DNA from 2 places in the Mesorhizobium sp. M2E.F.Ca.ET.209.01.1.1 genome. Region 1 is predicted to be linked to the other one. Evidence: riboswitches for the same ligand, from Rfam matches in the RefSeq annotation. Region 1 holds a riboswitch; the other holds the start of a gene.

Region 1 (5,342 bases):
CGGCAGCGTCAATCCGCAGAACGCCGGCGAACTGATCGGCCAGCCCAATGTCGATGGCCTGTTCATCGGCCGCTCCGCCTGGCAGGCCGAAGGCTACATCGACATCCTGCGGCGCGCCTCGGCAGCGGTCTGAATCCGATCGACATCACATTTCAGTCAAAGGAGGGACAAGAACCATGAAGATAGCCATCGGAGCCGACAGCGCCGGCAAGCCGCTCCTCGACGTGATCGCGGCGCACCTCGCCACCAAGCCTGGCCTTACCGTCTGCGATCTCAGCCAGCCCGGCTACTACGCCGACCTTTCGCAGAACCTCGCCCAGACGATCGTCGACGGCAAGAACGACCGCGGCATCCTGTTCTGCGGCACCGGCATCGGCGTCTCGATCTCGGCCAACAAGGTGCCGGGCATCCGTGCGGCACTCACCCATGACACTTATTCAGCGGAACGCGCGGCCAAATCCAACAATGCGCAGATCATCACGATGGGCGCCCGCGTCATCGGGCCGGAGCTTGCCAAGGCGATCGTCGACACTTGGCTCGCTTCCGAATTCGACGAGAAGGGACCATCGGCCGGCAACGTCCAGGCGATCAACCGCCTCGACGAGGCAAAGCGCTAACGCTGCTTGTTGTGACGCAAGTCCGGACGGAAAACCGCTTCACACTTTTCCTGGAATTGCGCTGTTTAAGCTCTGCGCCATTGCGCCGATGACCGTGACGGCCGAGGCCGCGCCTGGATCGACATGGCCAAGCGACCGCTCGCCGAGGCGTGAGGAACGGCCCTTGGCGGCGATCATGTCCTTGGTGGCTTCGGCGCCGCCCTCGGCGGCGGCAAGTGCCACGGCAAGACTGTCTGCGAGGCTCTTGCCAGCAGCCCGCGCGGCACCAGCGGCTTCGGCCGCTGGCTGCCAGGCATCGACCATGGTCTTTTCGCCGAGCTCGGCCTTGCCGCGATCCTTGATGCCCTGCGCCATCGCCTGGAACATGGCGATGGCATCGTCGGCGCCGAGCTTCGTCTTGCCCTTGACGGCGGCGGCGCCGCGCATGAAGGCAGTTGCGTAGAGCGGCCCGGACGACGCGCCGACCGCATTGAGGAATGATTTCGCCGCCGTGTTGAGCAGAGCTGTCGGGTCGGTCGCGGCGAGATCGAGGCCGGCAACCGCGTCGCGCGCTGCGTTGAAGCCGAGCTCCATGGCGATGCCGTGATCGGCATCGCCGATCACGCCGTCGAGTTGACAGAGCCGGTCCTTGTCCGCCGCGATCGCGGCGGCGATGGCGTCGAACATCTTGCTCAGTTCAGGCGACCCGATCGAGGTCATGGCAAACTCCTCAGCCGGCCCTGAACATCGCGCAGTCGCAAGGATGGTCGAGCATCGTCTGCAACTCCCCGTCGAGATGCTCCAAGGTTAGGGAGGCGCCGGCCATCTCCAGTGAGGTGCAGTAATTGCCGACCCAGGTCGCGTGCACCGAGACACCGATATCGTCGAGCCTCTGCTTGAGCCGACGGTTCATGATGTAGAGTTCCATCAGTGGCGTCGAACCGAGCGAATTGACGAGCACTGCTACATTGTCGCCGCGTGACGGCGCCATTTCGGGGAGAATCCTATCCAGCATCTCGTCGGTGATAGCATCGGCGCTCTTGAGCGCGCCGCGCGCGATGCCGGGCTCGCCGTGGATGCCCATGCCGACCTCCATCTCGTCGGCGCCGATCTCGAAATTCGGCCGCCGCGTCTGCGGCAGCGAACAAGGCGACAAGGCGACACCCATGGTGAAGGTGTGGTCGTTGGCCTTGCGGGCGATGCGCTCGACCTCGTCGAATGAAAGCATGCGGTCGCAGGCCGCGCCCGCGGCCTTGAAGATGAAGAAATTGCCGGCGACGCCGCGGCGTTTTCCCCGCTGGTCGCGCGGCGCCGAAGCGACATCGTCGGTAGTCAGCACGGTGCGCACCTCGATGTCGTCCATCGCCGCCATCTCGGCTGCCATGTCGAAGTTCATCACGTCGCCGGCGTAGTTGCCGTACATGAACAGCACCCCGGCACCGCCGCTCGCCGCCTTGGCGCATTCCAGGATCGGATCGGGTGGCGGCGAGGCAAAGACGTTGCCGATGGCGGCTGCGTCCGCCAGCCCCTTGCCGACGAAGCCGAGAAAGGTCGGCTCGTGGCCGGAGCCGCCGCCGATGACGAGCCCGACCTTGCCGGATCTCGGACCGTTGCGGGCGATGATAGAGCGCGGGCTGCCGTCAACGCTCCTGAGGTGAGCGGGATGCGCCGCGAGGATCCCTTCCAGCATCTCGTCAACGGCGCGGTTGCCGTCGTTGATGATCTTCTTGGTCTGCACGACATCCTCCCGATTTCAGTATTTTTGAGATACTACAGGCTTTTAGAGCAATTCCAGGAAAAGTGTGAAACGCTTCAGGCGGCGATGCGCTCCCGCGCCGCGAGAATCTCGACGCAGGCCTTGGCCGCTTCCTGGCCCTTGACCTTGAAGTGTTCGAAGAAGAAGCGGTGATGCTCTGCGCTGTCATGATAATTGTGCGGCGTCAGCACCGCCGAGAGCACCGGCACGCCGGTCGACAGCTGCACATTCATCATGCCGTCGATCACCGCGCTCGCCACGAAGTCGTGGCGGTAGATGCCGCCATTGACGACGAAGGCCGTGCCGAGGATTGCGGCGTAGCGGCCGGTCTCGGCCAGGGTCTTGGCGTGCAGTGGGATCTCGTAGGCGCCGGGTACGTCGAACACCTCGACGGCGAAGCGTCCGCCGGCAAGCACGGCTAGCTCCGCCTCGAACGACGCGACGCACTGGTCGACGATATCGGCATGCCAGCGCGCCCGAATGACGGCGACACGGTGACTATGTTGGTCTTTGGGGAAATGCTGATTCATGGGTCCATCCTTCCGTTTCGAACCAGAATCAGGACGCACGACACGGCCATTGAGCCCCGCGCGAGCGGGACCATTCACCGTTTCGTTCTCTTTCATCCGGACTGTGACCGTCGGCTCCGGAATCGCACCGGATCTGCTGACCCTCCCGTTGCCGGGAGGCGCTCGCGGGCTCGGGTCCCAGCTAAGGGTCCCTTACCGCCGGTGGGGACTTTCACCCCGCCCTGAGAACATTGACGCCGCTGGTATGGAAGCGCGGAGCCTGCCTGTCAACCGCCGAGACCGTCGCGAATGGCGGAGAAATAGCGGTCGGTCCCGACCTGCCCGCCCTTCAGCGCGACCTCAAGCCCGTCGACCGCCGCGATGCCGGAATGGGCGACGCAGAGCGGCGAGCCCGGCGACGCCGGTAGCGGCATGCGCACCGTCAGCGCGTCGACGCCCAATTGGCCAAGCGCATGGCTGGAGGTATCGCCGCCGGCGATGATCACACGCTTCAACGCTTGCTCCACGGTCAAGGCGCGCAGCAGCTCGCCGAGCCCGCGTCCGAGCTTGTGGCGGGCGCCCTCCTGCCGGTCGATCTCGGCGCCGCGATCGGCTGCTGGCCCAAGCGCTGTGTAGAGGATGACGCTGCGTCCGGCCTCGAGGCTGGCCTTGCCGGCTGCTGTCGCGCGCGCGATGGCCTGGTCGGACTGTTCGGACACCAGCTCGACCGGGTCGACCTCGATGCCGTCGAAGCCGTCGCCCATTGCGTGCCTGATCTGCCGTTCCGTAGTCGGCGAGCAGCTCCCCGAAACGACGGCGATGCGGTCGGCGGCGCCCGGCGGCGGGAAGCGGACGCCCTCGCCTGGGGCTGCGGGCTGCGCCCATTCGGCGAGCAGCGCGTATTCGATGCCGGACGAGCCGACGACGAAATAGCCGCCCGGCTTGCGAGCGCGCCAGATTTCCTTGCCGGCCAGCGCCTGGCTCTCGGGGCTGTCGATGTCGACGAGCAGCAGCGCCGCGCCCGCAGCCAGCCTGTCGAAGGCGGCGGCCCGGTTGGGCGACCGCAGCGTTGCAAGGTCGAGCAGATCCGACTTGAGATCGGTTTGGCGCGACAGGTGCACAAGCAGGTCGGACTCGTCCATCGGCGTCGCCGGGTGGCGGCTCATCACTGGATGGCGGTCGATGCGGTAGTAGCGGTCCTGATAGGCCGCGAACAAATGGCCGAAGGCGGTGTAGCGCCTGAGCTGCGGCGCGCCGACCACCAGCGGCACACAGCCCTGCCCGAACACGGCGCGGCCGATCTCGGCCGCCCGCCCGATACTGCCGATCACGGGACTGGAATCGAAGGTCGAGCAGACCTTGTAGTGGCAGATCTCGGCCTCAAGCGACTTCAGCCAGGTGAACGCGTCCTTGAGATGCGTGTCCATCCATTGCGGGGACTCGCTGCGGCTGGTGCCGGCAAGGCCGACGGCACGGCAATGCGCAAAGCGCGCCAGCAGGCCGGCATCCGGCTTGCGCATGAAAAGCACAGTCGGCACGCCGCCGAGCTCCAGCGCCTCCATGACGTCAGTCGAGCCGGTGAGGTCGTCGCCATAGTAACTGAGGAGCAGGTTCTGCATGATCAGGCCGCCTTGCCGTCGCCGAACTTCTCGATCGAGCGCGCCAGCTCGGCATGGCTCCTGGCGAATTCGTTGAGCGCAATGCCCTCGACCGCCGCCTGCCACGCCTGCTGCACTGCGCGCACGCCGGCGCCCGGCCCGTCCGGATGGCTGACGATGCCGCCGCCGCACAGATAAAGCAGGTCGACCGTGCGGCCGGTGCGCGCGTAGGTCTCCGGCGCCTGCCCGCCCCACTGGCCGGATCCCGCCACCGGCAGCGCGCAATCCTCGGGCGAAAACAGCGGCGTCGTCACCGCTTCGAAGGAGCGGATGAAGGAGTCGTCTGGCTCCCAGTATTTCGAGGCGATGCCGTTGATCTGGAACTGGTCGACGCCGAGCAGCCGCCAGAACTGCTGCCAAACCTTGAAATCAAAGCCGAGTCCGGGATGGCGGGTGAGGATGTCCCAGCCGTTGCGGTGGGCATGCAGCACCAGGCCTGAGCGCTTGCGCAGGTAAGCCATGCCGCCGAAGCCGATGGAGTTGATGTTGACCACCGCGCAATTGCCGCCGGCCTTGATCACCATATCGTGGTTGCGCATCATCTCGTCCGGATCGGCATGCGAGATGCCAAAGGCGTACATCACCTTCTTGCCGGTCTTCTGCTCATGCTCGAGGATCAGCGGCATGATCGCCTTCACCCGCTCCGACAGCGGCGAATAGGCTGGGCTCATCAGCTTCTCGTCGTCCTTGATGAAGTCGACGCCGGCCTCAATCAGCTCGCCCACCATCTCGGCCGTCTCGTGCGGCCTCAAGCCCAGCGCCGGCTTGACGATGGTGCCGATGATCGGCCGCCCTTCGACGCCGGTCAGCCGGCGGCTGCCGG
Region 2 (5,342 bases), on a different contig from region 1:
GAGCGGCCAACCAAGGCGCATTTCGTTCTGATCACCGATCTCTACGAAGGTGGCAACGGCAAGGAGCTCCTGCAAAGGCTGGCGGCGCTTGTCCGGTCGGGCGTCAACGTCGTCGTGCTCTTGGCGCTCACCGATCAGGGCCGTCCCGGCTACGATCCGTCGATGGCGGGGTCGGTCGCCGCGCTCGGCATCCCGGTCTTTGCCTGCACGCCCGACCATTTCCCCGACATGATGGCGGCGGCGCTGCGCCGCGAGGATATCGGCGCCTGGGCGGCAGGCGCCGACATCAAGCTCGTCCGCGCCGATACGGAGGCGCCGGGCGCGGCGGAGTAGGCTTGCCGCCCGAACTCAGAACGGCTTCTCGCCGGTCATCTCGAAGCGCTCGACCGCGCAGTGCTCGGCAATCACCGCCAGGATGTCCGTCGAAGGCTCGAGCGCGTCGGGCTGCTTCCATTGAACGTCGAAGGAAAAAACAAAGCAGTTGCGGTCGACATCATGCTCCATGCCGACAAAGCGCGCGTCGTAGCCAAGCGGTCGTACCATGTTGCGTATGTCGGGTGGCGAATCTTCCGGCCATGAGACCGATAGGATCGCCTTGTGGTCGCGCGGGATTTTCAGGTCGACCCATTTCAGCGCCTGCAGCGTCACCAGCGTCAGCACCGTCGCGATCATGCCGAGGCCATATTGGCCGCCGCCAAAGGCGAGGCCGATCATCGTCATGATCCACATCGTCGCGGCGGTGGTGACGCCGGTGACGAGATCGCCGCGCCGCAGGATGGCGCCGCCGCCGATGAAGCCGACACCGGTCAGCACGCCGAGCGCGAAGCGCATCACATCCATGCGCACGAAAGAGTCCGGCGTCTTGCCGGAGACGTCGAGCAGCATGTTGGCCTGAACCATGGCCACACAGGCCGCCAGACCGACCAGTATGGTCGTGCGCAGCCCGGCGGAATGGCCGCGCGCCTCGCGATTCAGGCCGATGAGGAAGCCGGCCAGCAGGGTCAGCAAGAGCCGCCCGACAAGGTCCAGCCAGGTCGGATGAAGCGGCATGTCGCAGCAAAGTGTCTCGAACATCGTCTCGACAAGGGGGTGTAAATTCACCGCGCCTCAATTTCGTCAGCGACGTTCAACCGGGCAGAGCCGGGAATGGTTCCGTGACCGATGTCTGAAGACATCAGGGCTGTCTTCAATGCGCGGCGAGGCTGACCACCAACGCCAGCACCACGATGCCCACCAGCCCGGCGATGAAAATGATGCGGCGGGTGCGCGTGCGCAGGATGATTTCACCCTGTCGTGCGTCCTGGCCCGAGAAGACCAGTCCTTCGCTATCGCGATCCTTGCTCATGAATTGCTCCTTCCTTTGGAACGGATCCGGAAGGTCTCTGAGCAGGAACCGATTTGTCGGTGCGAAGTTCCGCCGTGTTTCGGGGGGAGCAATGCCCGCGACCGGGATTGAACCGGTCGCGGGAGATTTCGCTTTAGCCGAATTTCGGGTCGAGGCTGCCCGACTTGTAGCGCTTGGCCATGTCCGCCAGCGGGATCGGCTTGATCTTCGGCGCGTTGCCGGCGGTGCCGAACTGCTCGAAGCGCTCCTTGCAGAGCTTCTTCATCGCCGCCATCGCCGGCGTCAGATATTTGCGCGGGTCGAACTCCGACGGGTTCTCGGTCAGCACCTTGCGGATCGCGCCGGTCAGCGCCATGCGGTTGTCGGTGTCGATGTTGATTTTGCGCACGCCGTGCTTGATGCCGCGCTGGATCTCCTCCACCGGGACGCCCCAGGTCGGCTTCATCTCGCCGCCATATTTGTTGATGATCTCCTGCAACTCTTCCGGCACCGACGACGAGCCATGCATGACCAGATGCATGTTGGGCAGGCGGCGATGGATCTCCTCGATCACGTTCATCGCCAGCACCGCGCCGTCCGGCTTGCGCGAGAACTTGTAGGCGCCGTGGCTGGTGCCCATGGCCACCGCCAGCGCATCTACATGCGTGTCGCGCACGAACTGCTCGGCCTGCACCGGGTCGGTCAAAAGCTGGTCGTGGCTGATCGCGCCTTCGACGCCATGGCCGTCTTCCTGCTCGCCGCCGCCGCTCTCCAGCGAGCCCAGCACGCCGATCTCGCCTTCCACCGACACGCCGCCCCAATGCGCCATGTCGACGACGCGCCGGGTGATGCCGGAATTGTAGGCATAGTCGGCCGGCGACTTGCCGTCCTCCTTCAGCGAGCCGTCCATCATCACCGAGGTAAAGCCGTACTGGATCGCGGTGACGCAGGTCGCTTCGTTGTTGCCGTGGTCGAGATGCATGCAGACCGGGATATCGGGATGGATCTCGACCAGCGCGTCGATCAGCTTGGCCAACACCACGTCATTGGCATAGGCGCGCGCGCCGCGGCTGGCCTGCAGGATGACCGGGGACTTGGTCTCCTCGGCCGCCTCCATGATGGCGAGGCCTTGTTCCATGTTGTTCATGTTGAAGGCAGGCACGCCATAGCCATGTTCTGCGGCATGGTCGAGCAATTGTCTCAGTGTGATGCGAGCCAACGAATAGTCTCCCGTATCTGGTTCGAGCCCGTTTGAAATGGCCACCCGGGCGGGCGGCCCCGTTGCTTCTGGCTGGATTTCCGACGCACCGCAACCACTCTCGTCGCGGTCCTGAAATCCAAATCGGTTTAGTTCTGGTGCACCGGTTGCTCAGGCGGCAATCTTTGCACGCGCGGCGAGGATCTCGACGCAGGCCTTCGCGGCTTCCTTGCCCTTCACGGTGAAATGCTCGTGGAAGAAGCGGTGATGCTCGGCGCTGTCATGGTAGTTGTGCGGCGTCAGCACCGCCGACAGCACCGGCACGCCGGTCGCAAGCTGCACATTCATCATGCCGTCGATGACGGCGCTCGCCACGAAGTCGTGCCGGTAGATGCCGCCGTTGACGACGAAGGCGGTGCCGAGGATCGCGGCGTAGCGGCCTGTCTCCGCAAGCGTCTTGGCGTGCAGCGGGATTTCATAGGCTCCCGGCACGTCGAAGACCTCGACGGCAAAGCCACCGAGCGCGGCAAGCTCCGCCTCGAACGCCGCCACGCACTGGTCGACGATATCGGCGTGCCAGCGCGCCCGGATGACGGCGACACGCCGGACAGTATGGTCTTTGGGGAAATGCTGATTCATGGGTCCTTCCTTCCGTTTCGAACCAGAATCAGGACGCACGACGCAAAAATGCGGCCCGCGCGAGCGGACCGTCTTATGCGATCGTTCTCTTCCATCCGGACTGTAACCGTCGGCTCCGGAATCGCACCGGATCTGCTGACCCTTCCGATAAGGCCGGAAGGCGCTCGCGGGCTTGGGTCGAGACCCTTACCGCCGGTGGGGAATTTCACCCCGCCCTGAGAACATTGACGGTGCAGCTATGGAGGGGGAGGCAGGCGCTGTCAATTGGCGACTAGCCAATCTCTCCGTTGTGGGGGATGACCGGCAGGTAGACGGGGGCGCGGCGTTGCAGGATCAAGGTTCCTCGCCCCACGAAGTGGGGAGAGGTGGCTCGGCGAAGCCGAGACGGAGAGGGGAGCGCCCTACGAAGGCCCCCGCTCCGTCCGCTTCGCGGCCACCTCTCCCCCGCCTTGGCGGGGGCGAGGAACCCAAGCATAGATACGCCGGCGGGACCGCGCCCCCTCTGTCGCCATTGGCGACGGAGGGGATTAGCTTCGCTCGGGAAACATCGCCTTCAACCCCTCGCGCGAGGCCTTTGCCACGCCGCGTTCGGTGATCAATCCCGTCACCAACCTTGCCGGCGTCACATCGAAGGCCGGGTTCGCCGCCGGCGTCTGATCCGGCGACACGCGCACCTGCGCGATCTTGCCGTCTGACGTCTTGCCCCAGACCAGCGAAACCTCGTCGCCGGAGCGCTCCTCGATCGGGATTTCCGCTAGCCCGTCGGCCACTGTCCAGTCGATTGTGGGCGAGGGGAGCGCGACGTAGAAGGGCACGTCGTTGTCGGCCGCGGCCAGCGCCTTCAGATAGGTGCCGATCTTGTTGCAGACGTCGCCATTGGCGGTGGTGCGGTCGGTGCCGACGATCACCATGTCGATGTCGCCATGCTGCATCAGGTGGCCGCCGGCATTGTCGACGATCAGCGTATGCGGCACGCCGTGCCCGGCCATCTCCCAGGCGGTCAGCTGGGCGCCCTGGTTGCGCGGCCTGGTCTCGTCGACATAGACATGCACCGGAATGCCGGCCTCGGTCGCCAGATAGATCGGTGCGGTGGCGGTGCCGTAGTCGACCGTCGCGAGCCAGCCGGCATTGCAATGGGTGAGGATGTTGACGGTTTCGCCGGGCTTCTTCTTCGCCGCTATCTCTCTGATGATGGCAAGCCCGTTCTCGCCGATGGCGCGGTTCAACCCGACATCCTCGTCGGCGATCTCGGCGGCCCGCTTGTAGGCAGCCTCCGCGCGTTCCTCCGGCGCCAGCGGCTTGAGGAAGCGTCGCATCTCGTCCAGCGCCCAGCGCAGGTTGATCGCCGTCGGCCGCGTCTTGTTGAGCGTCTCCCGCACCGCATCGAGCGCTTCGTCCGACGGATCGTCCATCATCTGGATGGCGACGCCATAGGCCGCGGTGACGCCGATCAGTGGCGCGCCGCGCACCCACATGTCGCGGATCGCGGTGGCGATGCCGGCGACGGTTCCGATCGTCTCGATGCGGAACTCATGCGGCAGCCAGCGCTGGTCGATGATCTCGACCGAGCGCTCATCGTCGCTGAGCCAGATGGTGCGGTAATGGCGTTCGCCGACATTCAAAGGGAGTTCTCCTGTTCGATCAGCGCGGCCAGATTGTTGACCTCGTCGACGCTGTGGATCTGGCGCCGGTTGACGGCGATGTGGCGGCCGAAGCGCAAAGCCTTGGCCTCACATCTGGCGCGCAGGTCTTGATCGGCAATGGTCTCGAAATCGGCATTGTGGGCTAGCCCAAGGATGCGCCGGTGCACCTCGATGCCGGCAAAGCCGAGCAGGTCGGTCCAGATGGAATGCAGCATGTGATCGAGCGCCTGCTCGGAACCCAGCCTGTCGCCCTGATCCTCGAACAGGCTTTTCTGGTAGAGGATGCCGGTGCGCTCGGTCCGCCACAGATGCGCGAACTCGGCGCGGAAGGTGGCCCAGGTCTCGGCGGTGACGCCGAGCAGATAGGCGCGCATCGAGTCGCGACTGCCTTTTTCCTCGTGCCCGCGCTGCGAGAAGAAGGCCATCCAGAAATTGGCAAGCAGCATGCCGACATCGAAGGCGATCGGGCCGTAGAAGGCGAACTCCGGATCGATCATCCGGGTCTCTGTGTCCGTCACCATGATCGAGCCCGAATGCA

Evidence for each region. Region 1 has a riboswitch for FMN ahead of EN852_RS26885 (6,7-dimethyl-8-ribityllumazine synthase). Riboswitches for the same ligand answer to the same signal wherever they lie in the genome.
Region 2: linked by a shared signal. The riboswitch ahead of EN852_RS04705 (6,7-dimethyl-8-ribityllumazine synthase) and the one ahead of EN852_RS26885 (6,7-dimethyl-8-ribityllumazine synthase) in region 1 are both predicted to bind FMN.

What each region holds. Positions count from the first base shown of each region.
Region 1 is NZ_SADP02000018.1:44,766-50,107, reverse strand. Features, by position in the region: gene EN852_RS26905 (triose-phosphate isomerase) at 1-133, shown strand, start outside; gene EN852_RS26900 (RpiB/LacA/LacB family sugar-phosphate isomerase) at 177-617, shown strand; gene dhaL (dihydroxyacetone kinase subunit DhaL) at 657-1,316, opposite strand; gene EN852_RS26890 (dihydroxyacetone kinase subunit DhaK) at 1,327-2,334, opposite strand; gene EN852_RS26885 (6,7-dimethyl-8-ribityllumazine synthase) at 2,409-2,882, opposite strand; FMN riboswitch at 2,963-3,115, opposite strand; gene EN852_RS26880 (four-carbon acid sugar kinase family protein) at 3,149-4,480, opposite strand; gene oiaX (3-oxo-isoapionate-4-phosphate decarboxylase OiaX) at 4,483-5,342, opposite strand, start outside.
Region 2 is NZ_SADP02000002.1:258,301-263,642, forward strand. Features, by position in the region: gene EN852_RS04685 (VWA domain-containing protein) at 1-333, shown strand, start outside; gene EN852_RS04690 (MgtC/SapB family protein) at 349-1,074, opposite strand; gene EN852_RS04695 (peptide ABC transporter permease) at 1,187-1,345, opposite strand; gene fba (class II fructose-bisphosphate aldolase) at 1,479-2,543, opposite strand; gene EN852_RS04705 (6,7-dimethyl-8-ribityllumazine synthase) at 2,694-3,161, opposite strand; FMN riboswitch at 3,241-3,388, opposite strand; gene mtnA (S-methyl-5-thioribose-1-phosphate isomerase) at 3,689-4,783, opposite strand; gene mtnK (S-methyl-5-thioribose kinase) at 4,780-5,342, opposite strand, start outside.